Regions from separate parts of the Nonomuraea sp. NPDC049421 genome, predicted to be linked through region 2. Evidence: riboswitches for the same ligand, from Rfam matches in the RefSeq annotation. Region 2 holds a riboswitch; the other holds the start of a gene.
The links. Region 2 has a riboswitch for cyclic di-AMP ahead of AB0K18_RS06565 (GH25 family lysozyme). Riboswitches for the same ligand answer to the same signal wherever they lie in the genome.
Positions count from the first base shown of each region.

Region 1: linked by a shared signal. The riboswitch ahead of AB0K18_RS02005 (C40 family peptidase) and the one ahead of AB0K18_RS06565 (GH25 family lysozyme) in region 2 are both predicted to bind cyclic di-AMP.

Region 1 is NZ_JBFAQA010000001.1:436,401-439,801, forward strand. It holds gene AB0K18_RS01995 (NYN domain-containing protein) at 1-77, shown strand, start outside; gene AB0K18_RS02000 (C40 family peptidase) at 224-1,138, shown strand; cyclic di-AMP (ydaO/yuaA leader) riboswitch at 1,874-2,039, shown strand; gene AB0K18_RS02005 (C40 family peptidase) at 2,134-2,640, shown strand; gene AB0K18_RS02010 (hypothetical protein) at 2,773-3,401, shown strand, end outside.
Region 2 is NZ_JBFAQA010000003.1:109,499-112,899, forward strand. It holds gene mqo (malate dehydrogenase (quinone)) at 1-1,140, shown strand, start outside; cyclic di-AMP (ydaO/yuaA leader) riboswitch at 1,331-1,474, shown strand; gene AB0K18_RS06565 (GH25 family lysozyme) at 1,487-2,215, shown strand; gene AB0K18_RS06570 (SDR family oxidoreductase) at 2,229-2,972, opposite strand; gene AB0K18_RS06575 (HAMP domain-containing sensor histidine kinase) at 3,123-3,401, shown strand, end outside.

The sequences.
Region 1 (3,401 bases), on a different contig from region 2:
TGGCCGAGTCCGTACGCCGGATGGGAGCCAGACCCGTTCCGTCTGGTTTGCTGCTGCGCCGACTGAGTCGCGCCTAAGTTACGAATTGGTAGGTTTAGCACTAGCTCACCCGCCACTTCTGTACTATTTCGCCCCAGATGTAAATCCTGGGGAGGGCGATACAGTGAGGTTTGGCCGGGTGCCGATGGCCGCGGGTCTCGCGTTCGGACTGATGCTGACTCCGATGGGAGAGGCCCTCGCTGATCCCCAGCCCACGCTGGCCCAGGCGAAGGCCAAGCTGGAGAAGCTCAACGACAAGGCGGACAAGGTCGTCGACCGGTACAACACCGCCACCGAGCGCTACAAGAAGGCCAAGAGCACCTACTCCTCGCTCGACACGAGCTACAAGCGCAAGCTGGCCACCGTCGCCGACCTGCGCGCCCAGGTGGCCGGCATGGCCGTCGACAGCTACAAGCTGGGCGAGGACATCACCTCATGGCCCGGCATCTTCGGCTCGAACGATCCTCAGGGCCGCCTGTCCGGGCTCGCCGTGGCCGGGCAGCTCTCCCAGGAACGCCTGCAGAAGCTCGCCGCCTTCGACCGGGAGAACCGGGGGCTGAAGATCGAGCGGGACAAGGCGCAGAAGGCGCTCAAGTCCGCTGACAAGGAACGCGACGCCGTCCAGAAGGAACGCTCGGAGATCCTCAAGCTGATCGCGCAGCAGAAGAAGCTGCTGAAGAAGCTGGGGGCGTACAACCCGGGCAACCCCAACAGCACGGGCATCAAGTACACCGGGCCGGCGTCGGGGAGCGGGGCGGCGGTGCTGCGGTTCGCGTACGCGCAGGTCGGCAAGCCGTACGTGTTCGGCGGCACCGGGCCGGGCGGGTACGACTGCTCGGGTCTCACGCAGGCGGCCTGGCGGGCCGCCGGGGTCTCGCTGCCCCGGACGACGTGGCAGCAGTGGGCCTGGGGCCAGAGCCGGCGGGTCTCCCTGGACGCCCTGCAGCCCGGCGACCTCATCTTCTCCGAGGGCCTGGGACACGTCAGCATTTATGCGGGCAACGGGCAGATCGTCCACGCGCCGCAGACCGGCGACGTCGTCAAGGTCGTCAAACTCTCCGCCTACGGCCGCAACCTCGTCGGCGCCATCCGCCCGTAACCCGGCTCCCGGCTCCCGGCTCCCGGCATCCGGCATCCGGCTCCCGGTATCCGGGTGATTCGGCCGCTTAAGCCCGGCCGCGAAGGTTTTGGTCTGGCTGCGTAAGCCCCGGCGGTTCGGCCGCCGGGGCTTACTGCGTGACAGCGGGGGTTTCGGCCTGGCGTCGGCTCTTGGCGATCGCGTCTGGCACGCCCCTCATCGCAGTCGCGTTCAGCATCAGCGCTCTGCGCACGCGGTGGCCGCTCGGCTGTGATCCGTGTCGCAGCTCTTCTACGAAGATCTATAGTTGGCGGGCTCCTTGATCAACCTGGGCGCGATGGGCTTGACCTCCTGATCGGTCACTACTAGGGAGAGTCGTACAAAGGGTGGATTTTTCGGGGCGACGTCCCTCGCGTCCGGTCGGCAAGCGGGGCGAGAAGGGTGTTCGCGTTTGTGACTGGTGTGACTCCTGTGACTACTGGGACCTGACAAAAGCCCGCGAAAGCAAGTGTGAGTGAGGTCACATTTTGGTCACAAGACCTGGGGTTCCAGCAGGGGTTTCAAGTCTGACAAATCCTGCTATCTGATCTTTACAGGGCCATTCACGCTTTGCCGATCCTTGACCCTTCGGCGTAGCTTCTGGCGTCGTCGCGGTGAACAAGCCATGTCGCCGCGAACCGGCATCGGTCCCTCCCGATGTGAGACAGATAAAAATCCGCCGGTCGGCCCTGATATCCCCATCGCACTTCTGATCGGGGTGCCGACCTGCCGAATCCGTGCAGCCAGGAGGCACGGAGCCGGGGACCCAGCGATCCCACGTTCCCCGAGGGATCAGGGGTGAATCGGCGCGCCCATCGCGCCGTAGGGCGACTTCCACGCCCGAATCCGTCAGCTAACCCGGTAGGCGTTCGTGGAAGACACAAGGAGAAATCCTGTCTAACTCCCTGCAGAACCCCCGCCTGTCCCGCCTTGCCCTGAGTGGTGTTGCACTCACGATGACCGTGACGGCCGGAGGTATGGTCCTCCATGCCCCGGCGGCTCAGGCGGCGACGACCCGCGAGACCAGTGCGGCGGCCGGCACGACGGTGAAGGCGGCGACCACCGCCCGCACCACGGCGTCGGCGAAGGCCCGTAAGAGGGCCGCCAAAGCCGCCCGGCAGAAGGCGAGGGCCGGCAAGGCCGTCGCCGTGGCCAAGAAGCAGATCGGTGACCCGTACCGTTACGGGGGCACAGGACCTGGTGCGTTTGACTGCTCAGGCCTCGTCCAGTTCGCCTGGAAGAAGGCCGGCGTCAAACTCCCGCGCGTGGCGAGCAGCCAGTTCGTCCGCACGAGGAAGAAGGTCTCCTGGCGCCATCTCAAGCCAGGTGACCTGATGTTCTTCAACGGGCTCGGCCATGTGGGCATGTACGTCGGCAAGGGCAAGATGATCCATTCACCGCGGACAGGTGAACGGGTACGCATCGACAAGCTGAGCGGATGGCGAAGGTCGTCCTTCGTCGGCGCCGTCCGTCCCGGCGTGTGAAGAAGCCCCGTCCGGATCCTCCCCGATCCGGACGGGGCTCTCGCGTTCCCGAGCTTCACCTCGCGGGGTGCGTACGGGTGCTCTCGCGTTCCCGGCCCTTGACCCGCAAGGCAGCGCATACGATCGGGCACTGTGTCCGAGCAGGTGAGCCGACGAGCCGCGGTGACCGGGCTGGTGCTCCTCGCCGTCTCGGCCGCCGCCCCGCTGCCTGACGCGCCCGTCCTGCCCGCGCAGGCGCGCGACCTGTGGCCGGGGCCCCACGTCGTACGCCGCGGCAGGTGGTCCACCGTCGTGGGCCACGACGCCGGGTTCGACGCCGGGTTCGACGCCGCGGGGCTCGACGAGCTGGCGCGCGCGGCCGACACGGCGGGCCGGCGGGTGTCGGCGGTGCTCGCCCGCCCCGTACGTCCCCTGATCGTCGTCCCGGCCGACGCCCGCGAGGCCGCACGCCTGGCCCGGGTGGGCGGGGTGGACGGGCTCGCGGCGGTGGCCGACGGCGCACGGGTGATCGTCGTCCCCGAGGCGTTCGCCACCCTCAACCCCGTCGGCAGGGACGTCGTCCTCGCCCACGAGCTCACCCACGTCGTCGCCGGCACCGACGGACTGCCCGTCTGGCTGTACGAGGGTTTCGCCGACTACGTCGCCTACCGAGACGCCGGACTGCCCGTGGCGACGGCCGCCGCCGAGCTGGCCGCCGAAGTGCGCGCCGGGCGGCTCCCGACCGTTCTGCCCGGACCTGCGGCTTTCGCGGCGGACGGGGG
Region 2 (3,401 bases):
CCCTCCGGGTTCATCCGGCCGGTGCCGCATCTCTCCTTCGCCCGGGGCGCGGCCGGGGTCGAGCACCTGCGGCTGCGGCACGCGGCGCTGCGCGATCATCCGTTGTTCGAGGGGCTCGAGCTCATCCGCGACCGGGCGGTGATGGCGGAGCTGCTGCCGCTGATGTTCGCCGGCCGGCCCGCCGGTGAGCAGGTGGCGCTGTGCCGCTCTCGTGGCGGCACCGACGTCGACTATGGCGTGCTGGCCCGGCGGCTGTTCGCCGCGCTCGAACGTGACGGCGTCGAGGTGCGGACCGGGCACGAGGTGCGCGGGCTCTCCCGTGACCGCAGGTCGTGGCGGCTGCGGGTGCGCGACCTGGTGGGTGCCCGCGACTACGGGGTGCGCGGGTCGTTCGTGTTCCTGGGGGCGGGCGGGGGCACGCTGCCGCTGCTGCAGAGCGCCGGGGTGGCGGAGACGCGGGCGTACGGGGGGTTTCCGATCAGCGGGCGGTTCCTGCGTACGGACCGGGCCGAGCTGGTGGCCGGGCACCACGCCAAGGTCTACAGCCACGCCGAGCCGGGCGCGCCCGCCCTGTCGGTGCCGCATCTCGACACCCGGGTCGTGGACGGGCGGACGTACCTGATGTTCGGGCCCTTCGCCGCGTTCTCGCCGCGCTTCCTCAAGCGCGGCAGGCTCACCGACCTGCCGGGATCCGTCACGCCCGGCAACGTCATGACACTGCTCGGCGCCGCCCGCGCCGAGCCGGCCCTGCTGCGCTACCTGGTCGGGCAGCTCGCGCAGACGCGCGGCGACCGGCTGCGGGCGCTGCGCCGGTTCGTCCCCGAGGCGCGGGCGGAGGACTGGGAGCCGATCACCGCGGGTCAGCGGGTGCAGGTGGTCAAGCCGGTGAACGGGCGCGGGTCGATCGCCGGGTTCGGCACCGAGGTGGTGACGCCGGCCCACGGCGGGCTCGCCGCCCTGCTCGGGGCCTCACCCGGGGCGTCGGCGTCCGTGGCGATCATGCTGGACGTGCTCGGACGCGCCTTCCCCGGCCGGGTGGACGGCTGGCGGCCGGCGTTGCGTGAGCTCGTGCCGTCGTACGGCGCCGCGCTGCCGCCGCAGACCCTCTCCAGGACGGCCCGAACACTTCGTCTGGAGTGAATGCCGGAAAACTTTACCCATTTCCGGATCCGCGACGTACGCGGGGATTTCGAACCTCTTACTAGGCCAGCGGAGTGAAAGTCCCTCTGGAGTACTTGCAGATACTTTTGCGAATTATGTACTTTTGCGGGTCGAGGGACCACCGCAGCGCGTGACCTCACATCTTTGACCGGACCGTACGCCGTCTCCCGACGTACGGCCGCCGAATCCGCGTCTCGCGGAACCGGGGACCCACTTTCCGGGGTGAATCGGACGCCCGCTCATGCCCGCGTCCGTAGGGCACTTCCAGTCCCGAACCCGTCAGCTAACCCGGTAGGCGGCATGGAAGCAAGGAGTCAACATCCGCATGGCCAAGCTTGCCGAGAACCGCAAGCGCCTCGGACTGGCGCTCGGCGGAGCCGTACTCGCCGCCGTCACCGCCGTCACCGGCACCGCACACGCCTCCACCACCGACCAGGTCGCCCCGCACGAGGCGGCCCAGCACAGCTCCGCCCTGACCTACGGCCTGGACATCTCCCACTACGAGCCGCTGTACGACTGGAGCTCCAGCTCCGCGCAGTTCGGCATCATCAAGGCCACCGAGGGGACCGACTTCGTCGACTCCTCCTTCGCCAGGCACTGGCGGGAGCTCGGCGAGAAGGGCATCGTGCGCGGCGCCTACCACTACGGCCACCCCGCCGACGACCCCATCGCCGATGCCAACCATTTCCTGGCCGCGGTGAACGCCCAGCCCGCCAAGGCCGGTGACCTGCTGGTCCTCGACCTGGAGACGACCGACGGCAAGTCCGTCGCCGAGGTCAACGCCTGGGCCAAGGCGTGGCTGTCGTACGTGGAGAACCAGACCGGCACCAAGCCGCTCTTCTACAGCGGCTGGAACTTCGCGAACACCTACGGCCACGGCCTGGCGCAGTACCCGCTCTGGGTCGCCCACTACAGCCGGGCCAAGGGCGCGATCACGCCGCCGGCCGACTGGAAGTCGTGGGCGATCCACCAGTACACGGACGTCCCCATCGACCAGAACGTCTCGGCTCTGACGCCCGACCAGCTCCGCTCCCTGGGCCGTCAGTCCGTCTGACGTCCCGGGCGTTCTACCCGGCGGCGGCCCAGTCGCCGTAGCGAGCCTCGCCGAGCCGCGCCTCCCCCAGCGGCACGAGCGAGTGCTCGCCCAGCTCGCTCCCGAAGTAACGCGCGTGCGGGTCGGTGACCACCTCACGGGGGTCACCGAGCCCCGCCAGCGCCTGCCGGACGAACTCGTCCATCCTGACCCGCTCCGGCCCGGCCACCTCCAGCCGGCCGTTGAGCGGCCTACCCTCCGCGACCTCGCACACCGCCGCCGCCACGTCGTCCCCTGCGATCGGCTGGAACAGCACCGGCGCGATCCGTACGACGTCCCCGTCCGCGGCCTCGTCGGCGATCCCCTTCACGAACTCGAAGAACTGGGTCGCGTGCACCAGCGAGTACGGGATCCCCGACTTCTCGATCAGCTGCTCCTGCGCGACCTTCGCCCGGAAATATCCGTTGTCCGGCATGCGTTCGGTGCCCACTATGGACAACGCGACATGGTGCCCGACCCCCGCCTCCGACTCGGCGGCCAGCAGGTTGCCGGTGGAGGTCTCGAAGAACTCCAGGACGGCGGCCGGTTCGAACGACGGCGCGTTCGACACGTCGACCACCACCCGCGCCCCCTCCAGCGCTTCGGCGAGACCCTCGCCGGTGAGCGTGTTCACCCCGGTGCGCGGCGATGCCGCCACCGCCTCGTGGCCGTCGCGCGACAGCCTGGTCACCAGCTTCGATCCGATCAGGCCGGTCCCGCCGACCACCACGACCTTCATGGCACGCCTCCCCCTCGATCCACCGCACCTCCCCCTGCCGTCTCCCCCTAAGCCCTCGGGTCGGTAAAGTCGCCCCCTTCCGGTCACAGACCCGGAGGCTGCGCTGTCCTAGCTGGTGACAGGCTCGCCCGGCGCCTGGGGAGGAACCCGATGAGACACGACCACGCCGCCCTGCTCGCGGCCGTCCCGAACCCGTGCCTGGTCATGGCAGGGGACATGACGATCGTGGCGGCCAACCAGCCCTGCCTCGACGCCTGCGGGCGCGAGCGGGACGAGCTGGTGGGCATGCCCGTGCTCATCCCGCGCTCCGACGAGCTGCACGAACGGGCGCGGGCGGCGCGGCGCTTCACCGCCGACGCCTCCCACGAGGTCCGTACGCCGCTGGCCGCGCTGCGCGTCCAGGTGGAGGCGGCCCGGCGGCACCCGGAC